3 regions of the Enterobacter nematophilus genome follow, and region 3 is predicted to be linked to each of the others. Evidence: predicted binding sites of a transcription regulator. Region 3 holds the regulator's gene; each other region holds the start of a gene.
The links. The regulator CRP, encoded in region 3, controls carbon source genes, mostly activating them, when cyclic AMP is high. The targets are predictions, from matches to a motif close to ATGTGANNNNNNTCACAT.
Positions count from the first base shown of each region.

Region 1: OSH03_RS01245 (PhzF family phenazine biosynthesis protein) is a predicted target of CRP. The motif match lies at 1,968-1,985, and genes of this name have one in related genera.
Region 2: msrB (peptide-methionine (R)-S-oxide reductase MsrB) is a predicted target of CRP. The motif match lies at 2,261-2,278, and genes of this name have one in related genera.

Region 1 is NZ_JAPKNE010000001.1:265,398-270,538, forward strand. It holds gene OSH03_RS01235 (GNAT family N-acetyltransferase) at 1-182, opposite strand, end outside; gene OSH03_RS01240 (PhzF family phenazine biosynthesis protein) at 274-1,068, opposite strand; gene OSH03_RS01245 (PhzF family phenazine biosynthesis protein) at 1,095-1,883, opposite strand; gene OSH03_RS01250 (sugar transporter) at 2,061-3,257, shown strand; gene OSH03_RS01255 (MarC family NAAT transporter) at 3,302-3,967, opposite strand; gene marR (multiple antibiotic resistance transcriptional regulator MarR) at 4,224-4,658, shown strand; gene marA (MDR efflux pump AcrAB transcriptional activator MarA) at 4,680-5,060, shown strand; gene marB (multiple antibiotic resistance protein MarB) at 5,094-5,141, shown strand, end outside.
Region 2 is NZ_JAPKNE010000001.1:709,779-714,919, reverse strand. It holds gene OSH03_RS03370 (MipA/OmpV family protein) at 1-21, shown strand, start outside; gene OSH03_RS03365 (D-hexose-6-phosphate mutarotase) at 100-984, opposite strand; gene gapA (glyceraldehyde-3-phosphate dehydrogenase) at 1,059-2,054, opposite strand; gene msrB (peptide-methionine (R)-S-oxide reductase MsrB) at 2,396-2,809, shown strand; gene OSH03_RS03350 (YeaC family protein) at 2,851-3,129, shown strand; gene chiD (chitinase ChiD) at 3,191-4,447, opposite strand; gene pncA (bifunctional nicotinamidase/pyrazinamidase) at 4,664-5,141, opposite strand, start outside.
Region 3 is NZ_JAPKNE010000008.1:20,955-26,095, reverse strand. It holds gene OSH03_RS18000 (YccS/YhfK family putative transporter) at 1-2,082, opposite strand, end outside; gene crp (cAMP-activated global transcriptional regulator CRP) at 2,140-2,772, opposite strand; gene OSH03_RS17990 (OsmC family protein) at 3,084-3,488, shown strand; gene OSH03_RS17985 (phosphoribulokinase) at 3,555-4,424, opposite strand; gene OSH03_RS17980 (YheU family protein) at 4,455-4,673, opposite strand; gene OSH03_RS17975 (hydrolase) at 4,670-5,141, opposite strand, start outside.

The DNA.
Region 1 (5,141 bases), on a different contig from region 3:
CCCACGGCCTGTAGCTGCTGGTCGCGGACGATCATCAGGATGAGCGACGTTTCCGGCAGCGCAGCCAGATCGAGCAGATGATTGCTCTCAGCGGGATAGAGTTCGCTCTGATAGCGGTCAAGCGCCGCTATCAGTTTGAGAATGTCAGGATGACGGGCAGATTCAGAGGTAATGGAATACATGGCAGGCTCCTTGCTTGTTTTTTAGACTCAATTCCAACATAGCGCAGCCCTGCCAGGGTGCTTCATAGTATTAACTTATAGCCCTGTCCGGCTAGCGTAAGAAGATACGCCCTTTCAGATACAGCGTGGCCTGGCCGCCAATCAGCACGCGGTCGCCCTTCAGTTCACAGCGAAGATCCCCGCCGCGGTACGACACCTGGCGGGCGTTAAGCGACGTCTTACCCAGCCTTTCACTCCAGTAGGGGATCAGCATGCTGTGCGTGGACCCGGTAACCGGATCTTCCGGCACCCCTTCGCCCGGGCAGAAGAAGCGGCTGACGAAGTCATATTCCCCCTCGCCCGGCGCGGTCACGCAGACCATTTTATCCAGCGGAACCATCGCGCCAATATCCGGCGTTAGCGCCTCCACCTGCCGCTGACTCTCCAGCACCACGATGTAGTCTCGCCCGACGCGGACCTCTTTTGCCGCCGGGATGCCCAGCGTGCTAAACAGTGCTGGCGGTGGGTTATCAACGACCTCCGTCGACCACGCGGGGAAATTCAGCGTCAGCCAGTCGCCGCTGCGTTTGACCGTCAGCTCGCCCACGAAGCGCGTGGTAAAGTGGATTTCCGTATGCGGATAGTCCAGATACTCAAAAATAACGTGTGATGCCGCGAGGGTCGCATGGCCGCAGAGGTTAATTTCATGCAGCGTGGTGAACCAGCGCAGTTCAAATCCACCGTCGGTGCGCACAAAAAAGGCGGTTTCCGACTGGTTATGCTGCTGCGCCATTTTGAGAAGCGTCTCGTCCGGGAGCCACTCTTCCAGAGGACATACCGCTGCCGCGTTGCCGCCAAAGGTTTTGTCGCTGAAGGCATCCACCAGATAAAAATCAATTTCCCGCATTGTCTCTTCCTCTCTTGTTATCAGTTTTAGCGCAGATACACAGTGCCTTTCAGGTAGCACGACGCCTGACCGCTCATCAATACGCGCCCCCCTTTCAGCTCGCAGCGCACATCCCCGCCGCGCGCCGAGACCTGACGGGCAAACATCGCCGTTTTCCCCAGCTTTTCGCTCCAGTAGGGGATCAGCATCGTGTGCGCGGATCCGGTGACCGGATCTTCCGGAACGGAAACGCCCGGCGAGAAGAAGCGGCTGACAAAGTCATATTCCCCTTCGCCCGGTGCCGTCACGCTCACCTTATGCTCGCCCGGCATCATCGCCGAAAAGCGCGGGGCAAGCGCTTCAACCTGCTGGCGGTTTTCCAGCACAATCACCCAGGCGCGGCCTTTGCGGGCTTCAACGTAATCGCGGATACCGAGCGCCGCAAGCATCTCCGGCGGCGGCGTCTCTTCACGGGTCGGACACGCCGGGAAGTCCAGCGTCATCCACTCTCCCTCCCGGCTGACCGTCAGGCGGCCAGAGGCGGTATCAAAGTGGATCCGCGAGTCGGGGTAATCGAGTTCATTAAACAGAACGTGCGCGGCGGCCAGGGTGGCGTGGCCGCAGAGATTGACTTCAGTGAGCGTGGTAAACCAGCGTAGCTCAATGCCGCCTTTTGTGCAGACGAAAAATGCGGTTTCCGACTGGTTATGCTGCTGCGCCATTTTCAGTAACGTTTCATCCGGCAGCCATTCGTTCAGCGGACAAACCGCCGCGGGATTGCCGCCGAACGAGGTATCGCTGAACGCATCTACCAGATAAAAATCAATCTCCTGCATTGTCTTACCGCCCGTTTTTGCTGTGTTGTACTTTTATATTCAATGAAAACAGCGCCTCCGGCTACCGCTTTCATAAGGTAAATATTGAGATCTGCGTCACATAATGATTGAGTTTTCGCCGTTCGACGTTTTAAGATCGTCTCCTCTTCTTTCCAGCAACGAATCTCCGACATCCCTATGACAACGAACACAGTTTCCCGCAGAGTTGCGTGGCTACGCGTGGTCACGCTGGCCATTGCCGCGTTTATTTTTAACACCACAGAATTTGTTCCGGTTGGGCTGTTGTCTGACATAGCCGAAAGCTTCCAGATGGAAACGGCGCAGGTGGGCATTATGTTGACCATCTACGCCTGGGTGGTAGCGCTGATGTCGCTGCCGTTTATGCTGCTCACCAGCCAGATGGAGCGGCGCAGGCTGCTGATCGGCCTGTTTGCCCTGTTCATTGCCAGCCATGTCCTGTCGTTTATGGCGTGGAATTTTACGGTGCTGGTCATTAGCCGCATCGGCATTGCTTTTGCCCACGCGGTCTTCTGGTCGATCACCGCGTCGCTGGCTATTCGGCTCGCGCCGGCGGGTAAACGCGCCCAGGCCTTGAGCCTGATTGCCACCGGTACCGCGCTGGCGATGGTGCTGGGGCTGCCCATTGGCCGCATCGTGGGGCAGTACTTCGGCTGGCGTACCACCTTCTTCGCCATCGGCATGGGCGCGCTGGTGACGCTGGTGTGTCTGATTAAGCTGCTGCCAAAACTACCAAGCGAACACTCCGGCTCGTTGAAAAGCCTGCCGCTGTTGATGCGTCGCCCGGCGCTGCTGAGTATCTACCTGCTCACCGTTATCGTGGTCACCGCGCACTACACGGCGTACAGCTACATTGAACCGTTTGTGCAGGTGGTCGCGGGCTTTAGCGATAACTTTGCCACCCTCTTACTGCTCATCCTCGGCGGCGCGGGCATTATTGGCAGCGTGCTGTTCGGCAAACTGGGTAACCAGCATGCCTCCACGCTTGTGAGCAGCGCCATCGGCCTGCTGCTGGCGTGCCTGGTGCTGCTGCTGCCTGCGTCAGGCAGCGAAAGCCAGCTGGCGATCCTCAGCCTGTTCTGGGGCGTGGCGATCATGATTATTGGTCTCGGCATGCAGGTGAAAGTCCTGGCACTGGCGCCGGATGCCACGGACGTGGCGATGTCGCTGTTCTCGGGGATATTCAATCTGGGGATTGGCGCGGGGGCGCTGGTGGGCAATCAGATTAGCCTGCACGTGTCGATGTCCGCGATTGGCTATCTGGGGGCGATTCCGGCCCTGGTGGCGCTGATCTGGTCGGTACTCATCTTCCGCAAGTGGCCGGTGGCGCTGGAGGAACAGGGGCAGCACGGGTGACGTGTGCATGTGCCGGGTAAGCACAGCGCCACCCGGCAATCACATCAATGATAAGTCTTAATAATCTCCAGCACGCCGTTAATAATAAACTGCACGCCCATACAGACCAGCAAGAAGCCCATCAGGCGGGAAATCGCTTCGATACCGCCCTTGCCTACCCAGCGCATAATTGCACCGGAGCTGCGCAGCGACGCCCAGACGGTAAGCCCGATAATCGCAAAAATCAGCGGCGGCGCAACCGTCAGCACCCAGTCCGGGAAGGTTGCGCTGTCGCGCACCGTCGACGCGGAGCTGATGATCATCGCGATGGTACCCGGCCCTGCCGTGCTGGGCATAGCCAGCGGTACAAAAGCGATATTGGCACTCGGCTCAGTTTCCAGCTCTTCGGATTTACTGGCCGCCTCGGGCGACTCGTGTGCTTTTTGCGCCGGGAACAGCATGCGGAAACCGATAAATGCCACAATCAGCCCCCCGGCGATACGCAGGCCAGGGATGGAAATCCCGAAGGTGTTCATCACCAGCTGCCCGGCGTAATAGGCCACCATCATGATGGCAAATACATACACTGCAGCCATCATCGACTGATGATTGCGCTCGGCGCTGTTCATGTTCCCTGCCAGTCCGAGGAAAAGCGCCACCGTCGTTAACGGGTTAGCCAACGGCAGCAGTACCACCAGCCCAAGCCCAATTGCTTTAATCAAATCCAACATAGTGCGTCGTTGTCCTTATCCACATTTAACATCGCAATTATAGGGTGAAAGCATGACGTTCAGCCATGCGCGCAACGTAACGATTATTTTCTTCCGGTAAAGATAATCTGCCGTTATCTATATGATTTGAAAGCCTTCAAAAAGAGTTCATGAAACGTTTTAGCAATTCGTGGCATCGGCTGATTCATTCAGTTGACTTATACTTGCCTGAGCAATAATATCTGCCGTGATTAAACTACTTGCCAGGGCAACCATTGTGAAAAGCACCAGTGATATCTTTAACGACGTTGTTCCGCTGGGTCGTCTTATTCATATGGTTAACCAGAAAAAAGATCGCCTGCTCAATGACTACCTGTCACCGCTGGATATCACCGCAACACAGTTCAAAGTGCTGTGTTCCATTCGCTGCGAAGTGTGTATCACGCCGGTTGAGCTGAAAAAGGTGCTCTCTGTCGATCTGGGTGCGTTAACCCGCATGCTCGATCGTCTCGTCTGCAAAGGATGGGTAGAACGAAGCCCTAACCCGAATGACAAACGCGGCGTACTGGTCAGGCTCACCAGCGATGGTGCGGCTATGTGCGAGCAATGTCATCAATTAGTAGGACAAACACTGCATCAGGAACTAACAAAAAACTTAACGGCAGATGAAGTGGCAACCCTTGAGCTTTTGCTGAAGAAAATACTGCCGTAAACAGAAAAAAGAGGTATGACGATGTCCAGACGCAATACTGACGCTATCACTATTCATAGCATTTTGGACTGGATCGAAGATAACCTGGAATCGCCGCTCTCCCTTGAAAAAGTGTCAGAGCGTTCAGGTTACTCCAAATGGCACCTGCAACGGATGTTCAAAAAAGAGACCGGTCATTCATTAGGTCAATATATTCGCAGCCGCAAGCTGACGGAAATTGCCCAGAAGCTGAAAGAAAGCAATGAACCGATCCTTTATCTGGCGGAGCGTTACGGATTTGAATCACAGCAAACCCTCACGCGTACGTTCAAGAACTATTTTGACGTGCCGCCTCATAAGTACCGAATCACCAGCGTGCCGGGTGAATCCCGTTACCTGTATCCGTTAAAACACTGTAGTTAATCATCGCCTGTAAAAGACGTAACCGAGGAAAAAATGAAAGTTACCGCCTCCGCCGCCCTCGCCTTGCTGGTGCTGTTTTCC
Region 2 (5,141 bases), on a different contig from region 3:
GGTGTGACCTACAAGTTCTGATTGTGTATTATTGCGGTGCAATCTTTGCATCAAAACGGGGCGCTTGCGCCCCGTTTGCTTTAGTGCGGTGCAGCGACATTATCGCTTAACGATGCGAATCGTCTGCCCTAAACGAGACGGCTTTTCTTCACTCGCTTTTTGCGGGGTGGTCACGCAGGCCGTTTCCACGCAGACGAACGTTTTGTAACCGTCATCCGGAATGTCGGCCATGCTGATGGAGAGGGCAGGGCCCGGGTTCCAGCCCACCACGTTGCTGTGATGGTGATGAACCACCTCAATGCCGCGGTTCAGGGCACCGTCGTGGATCACGCTGCACGCTTCCGGGTGCAGATAGACGCGGTCGGTACGGTCCGGGAACGCCTGAACGCCGTCGCTCAGTTTGCCTTCCTTCGCGTTATCAACTTTGTCGATAAAGGTATCGCCAAGGCCGCTCACCTTCACAGCGCTGATGTCACCAACGTTGAAGTAGGTATGCAGGGCAGAGGTGGTGTCGAACTCGCCGTGGGCTTCCAGCTCAATCTCGCAGCTTTGACCCAGCTTGAAGCGGGCATACAGGGTGAAATCATGCGGCCACAGGGCGCGGGTTTCGTCATTAGCCTGCAGCTCAAAGGTCAGCACAGCGCCGTTGTCGTCTTCGTTATGAGCCTTCAGCGTCCACTGCTGGTTACGGGCGAAACCGTGAGAAGGCAAACCCGGCTGTGCGGACGGGCCAAACCACGGCCAGCAGATCGGTACGCCGCCGCGAATCGCATCCCCTTTTTTGAACGAGGTGGCGTCGCTCAGCCACAGCGCTTCCGCTTCGCCTTCCGGTCTCCAGGAGAGCAGGTGCGCGCCGTTCAGCGCCACGGAGGCTTTAACGCGCGGGTGGTCAACGACGATAACGTCGGCACCGTCAATCTGACGGCGGGAGAGCACAGGGGTAAGTTGTTCGACTACCGGAAGTGCAAAAATTTTATTAATCATTAAGCAATCCTCTGTCTAAAAACAATAAAAAAGGCGACCGAAGTCGCCTTTTTGGATCAATCACTCATCTCAACTTATTTGGAGATGTGAGCGATCAGGTCCAGTACTTTGTTAGAGTAGCCAGTTTCGTTGTCGTACCAGGAAACCAGTTTCACGAAGTTGTCGTTCAGTGCGATACCTGCTTTAGCATCGAACACGGAAGTGCACACTTCGCCGTTGAAATCGGTAGATACAACGTCGTCTTCGGTGTAGCCCAGAACGCCTTTCATTGCGCCTTCGGAAGCAGCTTTGATTGCTTTCTTAATTTCTTCGTAAGAAGCAGCTTTTTCCAGACGAACGGTCAGGTCAACAACGGATACGTTAGGAGTTGGAACGCGGAACGCCATACCAGTCAGTTTGCCATTCAGTTCTGGCAGTACTTTACCTACAGCTTTAGCAGCACCGGTAGAGGATGGGATGATGTTCTGAGCCGCGCCACGGCCGCCGCGCCAGTCTTTGTGAGACGGGCCGTCAACGGTTTTCTGAGTAGCGGTGGTCGCGTGAACGGTAGTCATCAGACCTTCGATGATGCCGAAGTTGTCGTTGATAACTTTAGCCAGCGGTGCCAGGCAGTTGGTGGTGCAGGATGCGTTAGAAACGATGTCCTGGCCAGCGTAAGTTTCGAAGTTTGCACCGCGAACGAACATTGGGGTGTTGTCTTTGGAAGGACCAGTCAGAACAACTTTCTTCGCACCCGCAGTGATGTGTTTACGTGCAGTTTCGTCGGTCAGGAAGATACCGGTTGCTTCAGCAACAACGTCAACACCGATTTCGTTCCATTTCAGGTTAGCTGGGTCTTTCTCAGCAGTAACGCGGATGGTTTTGCCGTTAACAACCAGGTGGCCGTCTTTCACTTCAACGGTGCCGTCGAAACGACCGTGAGTTGAGTCGTACTTCAGCATGTACGCCATGTATTCAGCGTCCAGGAGATCGTTGATACCAACGATTTCGATGTCAGAACGTTTCTGAGCAGCACGGAAAACAATACGGCCGATACGGCCAAAACCGTTGATACCTACTTTGATAGTCATATATTCCACCAGCTATTTGTTAGTGAATAAAAGGTTGCCTGTAAAATTACAAAAACCTTACGCAGCGTCAAGCGGAATCGTGTCAATCATTGCGACAAATCAATCCTGTGACTAACGTTTGTGCGACTGACTCGCCTCACTTTCCCTTTGAGCTTGCAACCACATGGGGGCTGCGCCCGGAATTTTAAAGTCCTTGCAGGATAAAAATGTGAACATGATCACAATTGCCTGACCGCCTTTTCGCGACACATAAGTTTAGAACAAAAGTGCACGCAAGGGTGTTAATGTTTTGTTAGAATCCGGGTTAAAAGATGTCTGTTTCTACAGCGAGATGTAAGCATATGTCGAACCAACGCAACCCTGACGATTTGAAAAAAAACCTCACAGAAATGCAGTTTTACGTGACGCAGAACCACGGCACGGAGCCGCCATTTACCGGGCGTTTATTGCACAACAAGCGAGACGGCATCTATCACTGTCTGGTCTGTGATGCCCCGCTGTTCAATTCACAAACGAAATACGACTCCGGCTGCGGCTGGCCGAGCTTTTACGAGCCGGTGAGCGATGACGCAATCCGCTATCTGACGGACTCGTCGCACGGTATGGTGCGCACGGAAATTCGCTGCGGCAACTGCGACGCGCACCTGGGCCACGTCTTCCCGGACGGTCCTCAGCCAACGGGTGAGCGTTTCTGCGTAAACTCAGCTTCTCTGAGCTTCAGCGACGATGAAAACGGCGACCAGATCAAAGGTTGAAAAAACGATTCAGCAAATTATTCCTTTAAAAGGGAGAGATCGTGAATATTGAGGACATGATTAACGGGATGACCCCGGAAGTTTATCAGCGTCTGGTGACCGCCGTTGAGCTGGGTAAATGGCCCGACGGTGTGGCCCTGACGCCTGAGCAAAAAGAGAACAGTCTGCAGCTGGTGATGCTGTGGCAGGCGCGCAACAACACTGACGCGCAGCACATGACTATCGACACCAACGGTCAGATGGTGATGAAGAGCAAGCGCGAGCTGAAGGAAGATTTTGGCATCACGCCGAAGCCGATTGCGACGATGAAAATGCAATAACGGTGCGGGCTGATGCCCTTACACCCAGCCCTCTCCCACGGGGAGAGGGCTTGATGTCTTACTACTTATGCGGGATCCCGAGCGACTCCGCCAGCTGTTTCGCTAACTGATTATTGTCGTCCGCTCCGTACTCCCAGAACATCGCCCCGGCGAGGCCTTTCTCTTTGATGTAGTCCGCCTTGATCGCGACGGAACGCGGGTTCTCATACGAAATCGCAAACAGCGCGTTGCCATCGGCACCCTTTACCGAGAGCCACGGTACCTTCGCCTGGTCGTCCCAGTGCTCGGTAAAACGCTTCTGCGGATCGTTCAGCAGCTTCTTCACGATATCGTTGTACTTCACGTAGGTATCTTTGGTCAGGTCATAGCCGAGCGACTTAAACAGGTCGATCTCATGCGTTCCAAAGTAGGGCTGGGTGACCGGATTTTTTTGCGCGTCCGGCTTGCTCCAGTCAATGCCCGGTTCAACCGCACGTTTCGGTACGCGGCCGTAAAAACCGATCCCGAGGTTCATCTGCTTTGGCTTAAGTCCGGCGGCCAGATAGTTGTTCACCACAAAATCGACGCTGTATTTATCGGCGGCAGCCACCGTTGGCCAGGCGCTGGAGTCATACAGGTTCGCGTTGAAATACTGGGTGCCGTACGCCATGTCGTAGGTCATCAGGTTGATGTAGTCGAGGAGCGGGGCGATGGCTTTGACATCCACCCAGCTTTTCGGACTTTCCGCATTCGCGCCCACCGCAATGGTCACCAGCTTTTTCTGCCCGAACGCGTCGCGCATCTCTTTCAGCAGGGCGGTGAAGTTATCCCTGTCGGCGGGCGTGCTTGCAACCAGCCCCCACGCGCCGTTGACCGGATACTCCCAGTCGAGATCGATCCCGTCCAGGCCGTATTTCTCAACAATCTCCTGCGCGGAGCGGATAAACACCGCGCGACTCTCTTTGGTTGCCGCTGCGCCAGAGAAACCGCGCGCCCCCCAGCCGCCAACGGAGAGCAGGACTTTCAGGTTCGGGTTTTGTTTACGCAGGGTGGGGATGAGAGCCAGATCGGACGCCACTTTTGGCGACAGCCAGATTTGATGCAGTTTCGCCGGATCTTTCAGCGCGGCGTTGGTCTCGTCTTTCTCGTCGTTATAAACAAGCCCAAACGAGTAGTTCAGGTGGGTGATCTGACGAACGTCCAGCTTATTGATATCGCCACCCGGTCCGGCGGTGACATCGCCACCCCCGTTAAAGTAGCCCACGGACATCAGAGGCGCGGCGGAAGCAAGCGACGCGCAAAGCAAGGGTAATGCTGCCAGCAGGGGCAAACGTTTCATACAAGTTCCTCTTTGACCTAATAAAAATAACCACGCCACAGAAAAAGCGTGGCGAAAAAACAGCCTGAAGAGAATAGCATTGCCGTTTCGCTTAGGATGCGAGGGAGTTCACTTTATGAGGATTGGGGAGGGTTTTTGCCGGGTGGCGGCTGCGCCTTACCCGGCCTACGGGGAAAGGTAGGCCGGGTAAGCGTCAGCGCCACCCGGCTAAAAAGGCTACGCCTGCGTTTCCAGCCAGTCTGCCAGCGTATACAGCGTTGCGCCTTCGGCGGCCATATCCATAAACGCCTGAGCGCTGTCCTGCGGTTGGATGTTCACCCCGCGACAGCCGTCGGTGATGACGCTAACGGTATAACCCAGCTGGAGCGCGTCCAGCACGGTAAACTTCACGCAGTAATCCGTCGCCAGACCCAGCACGATCAGCTCCGTGATTTCATGGTGACGTAACCACGCGTCCAGCGCCGTCTTCTGGCGATGCCCGTTATCAAAAAACGCGCTGTAGCTATCGATGGCCGGGTTTTCACCTTTATGAAATACCGCGTCGATGGCCTTCTGATTCATGAGCGGATGCAGCTCCGCGCCTTCCGTCTGCTGCACGCAGTGATCCGGCCAGAAGGTTTGCGCCAGCCCGTCGAGTTCCCCCTGGGTGAAAGGCTCGACGTTGTGCTGGCTGGCAAAGCTGCCGTGGTTCGCC
Region 3 (5,141 bases):
CTCGGTTCGCTTTAACCGCCGCGTTAACCAAATGCCGTGATGCGGGCGCTGACGCCATGCCACCGACGAAATGGTGTGCATGGTGTTCAGATGCCCCAGCACGCGCTGCAAATGCTGCTCCAGGGTGCTCATCGGCCCGTGGGTCAGCGTCTCCGGTGCTTCCAGAATGTTCGAGTCGCCCGACTCGCCCGGCGCGTCATACTCCAGACGCTGCTGACACCTCTGCAGGGCAATTTCACAGGACTGCAAATAGCGCTGCGCCAGATCCGGCGTCAGCATCGTGTGCTCGCGCGCCAGCGTCGTCATGGCGTTAATGTGCTCGACGATAAACTGGCTGTGCGTCACCCACAGCTTCATGTCTGCAAGATAGTGTGAGTTAAAGCCCGGCTCCTGCATCGCCTGATTCAGCGAGTTGAACAGGGCGTTATGCGCCTGGTTGACCTTCATACGTTCGTAAGCAAGCGGGGAAGGCTGCGGATCGTCGCTCAGGATCAGACGAATGGCCTGCTGATCGGCTTCCAGCGCGTCGTGGGCGTTCTGCCTCAGCAGCCCGCTCTGCCACTGCGGCCACAGCCAGACCATCCCGCCAAAGGCGATCAGGCAGCCAATCAGCGTGTCGATCAGCCGGGCAACGATGAACTGTTCGCCGTTAAGCGTAAGCAGCTGCAGGGTGTATACCGCCGTCACCGTAAAGCCCACCATCGCCCAGCCGTAGTTTTTGCGAATGATGAGATAGCTTACCAGGGTGATCGCCAGCATGCCTGCCAGGGTATAGCCCTCTGGCACGTGAAAGTGCAGCGTCACGCCCGCAATGATCAGCCCCGCCATCGTGCCGCCTGCCCGGTGCAGAATGCGCACTCGCGTGGCGCCATAGCCGTTCTGGGTAACAAACAGCACGGTCATTAAGATCCAGTACGGTTTCGGCAGGTGGAGCGCTATGCCCATCAGGCTGGCGATACTGAGCATGACGCTAATTCTTGCGGCGTTGCGCAGGGCGGAAGATTTCAGAGACAGGTAGCTTCTCAGCGCCGGCAGCAGCGGCAGACGTTTTTGTTTATCCGCCATCAGGTCACGGGGATAAAGCGGTCGCTGGGTGCGCAGCACGCGGGCGATGCGGCTGAAGTGCCAGGCAGCGAACTGGCCGACCGGGTTATCCGGGTGCTGGCGGGCAATTTTCTCCAGCGCGCCGAGCTGTTTGTCCATGTTAAAGCGCGTGGGGTAACGGTGGTAGAGAATATCATCGGCCAGCACCCGCAGGCGCGCGGAGACGGTCTGCGCGTTCCAGCGGATCACCGCTTCGGCATGGCTGCGCTCAACCAGCTTTTGCACCTCCTGCGGGTGGTGAAGGCTAACGGAGATATGCTCCTGAAGGTCCAGCCCCACCTGGAAGGTGCGCAGCAGCCGTTTATATTCGTGGTTCTTGTTGGCGGCGAGCATATGCAGCTGCTGATAGCACTGGCTTATCAGATCCACCACCTTTTGCTGGCGCGTCAGCAGCGGCGGTAAGGATTTTTCCGGATCGGTATGCTGGGTGAGCAGGGTGTATTTGGCTTCGCAGTAATCCGCAAGCTGCACGTAGAGCAGGCTCAGCGATTCGCGCAGCGGCTGCTCCCGCCACAGCCAGAACCAGAACCAGTTAAACAGCCCGTACCACAGCGTGCCGAGGGCGTAGATCAGCAGCGGCTCCCACACGGGCATATTCCCGGCGAGGCTCAGGGTGAAGATGGCCGCAATGAGTGACGCGGGAAGCAGACGGGCATGGAGCGAACTGATTTCGGCGGTGACGCCGAGGGTCATCGCCAGCACGGTCAGGATCAGCGGCAGGGGAATATCGCGAGCCAGCAGAAGCTGCACCGCGAGGCTACAGCCTGCAAACAGCGAACCGCCAATTATCAGGCGTTTGAAAAAGCGTTTATGGGGCGTATCCAGACCGGCAATGTTGCAGCAGGCGGGCACGAGGGAAAACAGCAAGCCCTGCTGAAGATGTCCCAGGATCAGGCCCACGGCCACGGGAAGACACAACACCAGCGTTTGTCGCAGTGCGTAGTTAACTTCCGGGTGATATATCAGCCTGCGCCACATGGGGAAAAGAGACAAAAACGGCGTGACACCTCGCGATGGCACGCCGTTTGAGCAGGATTAACGGGTTCCGTAAACCACGATGGTTTTACCGTGGGCGGAGATCAGGTTTTGATCTTCCAGCATTTTCAGGATACGGCCCACGGTTTCGCGGGAGCAACCGACGATCTGACCAATTTCCTGACGGGTAATTTTAATTTGCATGCCGTCCGGGTGGGTCATCGCGTCTGGCTGTTTCGCCAGGTTCAGCAGGGTCTGCGCGATGCGGCCGGTCACGTCCAGGAAGGCGAGGTTACCCACTTTCTCTGACGTCACCTGCAGACGGCGCGCCATCTGGGAAGAAAGACGCATCAGGATGTCAGGGTTTACCTGAATCAGTTGACGGAATTTCTTATAAGAAATTTCAGCCACTTCACATGCTGTCTTTGCACGAACCCAGGCGCTACGTTCCTGGCCTTCTTCAAACAGGCCCAGTTCACCGATAAAATCGCCCTGGTTCAGATAAGAAAGGATCATCTCTTTGCCTTCCTCATCTTTGATCAGCACTGCCACCGAGCCTTTGACGATGTAATACAACGTTTCCGCTTTTTCACCCTGGTGAATCAGCGTGCTCTTCGATGGGTACTTATGAATGTGGCAATGAGACAAGAACCATTCGAGAGTCGGGTCTGTTTGCGGTTTGCCAAGCACCATGCGCTGTTATCCTCTGTTATAAGCTGTCACCAGAGTCATCAGATGCATCCGGACTCTGGGGTTGCAATCGAATTCTTACCCATACCCTGGGAAGTCGGCTGTCGTAACGTTTCGCAGCCAGTAAAGTTTGATGTCCTCTGCATACATGTGTAACGTCAATGTATTACTGTAGCATCCTGAGTGTTTTAGCATAGCTTTCGCCGCGTGTCTCCTGGTGTCTCGCTTCAGCATGATGCAGGTCGCCTTCCATTGCGAGAAATGTAACGCACGCGTAATCTGTCACCAAAAATGCAACGTTGGAGTTAATGAATATGCAAGCGCGCGTGAAGTGGGTTGAAGGTTTAACGTTCCTGGGCGAGTCCGCGTCAGGACACCAGATTTTGATGGATGGTAACTCCGGCGATAAAGCGCCGAGCCCAATGGAAATGGTGCTGATGGCGGCAGGTGGATGCAGCGCGATCGACGTGGTGTCGATTCTGCAAAAAGGTCGTCATGACGTGACGGATTGCGAGGTTAAACTCACCTCAGAACGTCGCGAAGAGGCGCCGCGCCTGTTCACCCACATTAATCTGCACTTTGTTGTTACCGGGAAAGCGCTGAAAGACGCGGCGGTTTCACGCGCGGTGGATCTCTCTGCCGAGAAATACTGCTCTGTGGCGTTAATGCTGGAGAAAGCGGTAAAAATCACCCATTCGTATGAAGTGATCGAGGCGTGATTCATGGGGCATCGTGCGTGTTGATGCCCTCATCCTAACCCTCTCCCACGGGGAGAGGGAACATGTTTACGGAATCTGCTTCCCTTCCATCAGTCGCTGAACCAGCGGCGTCATGATGAGCTCCATCGCCAGCCCCATTTTTCCGCCCGGCACCACTAACGTATTCATGTGCGAAATAAATGAGCCCTGCAGCATCGCCAGCAGCCAGGGGTAATCAATGCCGTCAAGATTGCGGAAGTGGATCACCACAAAGCTCTCATCCAGCGACGGGATGCTTTTCGCCGCGAACGGATTGGAGGTGTCCACCGTCGGCACGCGCTGGAAGTTAATGTGGGTTCGGGAGAACTGCGGCGTGAGGTAATTGATGTAGTCTTCCATGGAGCGCACTACCGAGTCCATCACCGCCTCGCGCGAATGGCCGCGCTCGCTCATGTCACGCGTCAGCTTCTGGATCCACTCCAGGTTAACGATCGGCACCACACCGACCAGCAGATCCACATGGCGCGCCACGTCGTGCTGAGGCGTGACCACGCCGCCGTGCAGTCCTTCATAAAACAGCACGTCGGTGGGTTCCGGCAGCGGTTGCCAGGGGGTAAAGGTGCCCGGCACCTGGTTCCACGGTACGGCTTCATCGTAGGTGTGCAGATATTTGCGGGACTGCCCGGTACCGCTCTGCCCGTATTCGCGGAAGGTTTGCTCCAGAAGGCCGAAATCATTGGCTTCCGGGCCGAAGTAGCTGATGTGTTTACCCAGATCGCGCGCCTTGCGGATCGCCATGTCCATCTCAGGCCGCGTATAGCGGTGAAAGCTGTCGCCTTCGACCTCCGCCGAACGGAGATTCAGCTGGGCGAAAATCTTGCGAAAAGCGAGGCTGGTGGTGGTGGTTCCCGCACCACTCGAGCCCGTAACGGCAATAATGGGATGTCTGGCAGACATAGCAACTCCCTGACTGAAAAGGTTGGAAGATCAGCCGTGAAACGCGTTGCGGGGCATGATATTGACCGTCTCATGCAGTTCTGACCACACCAGCACCACGTCGCCGCTTTTCAGCTGGCGTTTTACATCGTTGACCTTTTGCTCAAGCGAACGCTCATGTTCACCATAATCGGTGCCTTCGCGTAATACAAAGCTTTCAATCAGATTATCGAGCGTTTCGGGAGCCAGATCCTGCCAGGGAATGATCATTTTGCACCGTCCAGATAAGGAGTAAGCCAGTCAGGAATTCGCGCTTCCAGCCACATTTTCGGCCTGCGCAGCGTGCCGCCGATGAAACCCACGTGGCCGCCATGTTCGGTCAGCTGGTAGTGAACGTTGTCAGGCAGGAATTCCTGTGCGGGAATAGAATGATGATCCATGAACGGGTCATCTTTAGCGTGAATAATCAGCGTCGGCTGCGTGATTTTGCTGAGCAGCGGCATAGCGCTGCACTGTCGGTAATAGTCGATAGCATCGGCGAAGCCGTGAATTTTGGCGGTGATCAGATCGTCAAACTCGCGGATGCGGCGCACCTTTTTCAGCTGGCGCAGGCTTACCGGCAGGGTATCCGGATAGGCCTTCAGCTTGCGCGCCGCGTTGGCTTTCAGCAGGTTGAGCAGATAGCGCTGATAGACGCGAGAAAAGCCTTTTTCCATGTGGTAGCTGCACTGCTCCAGC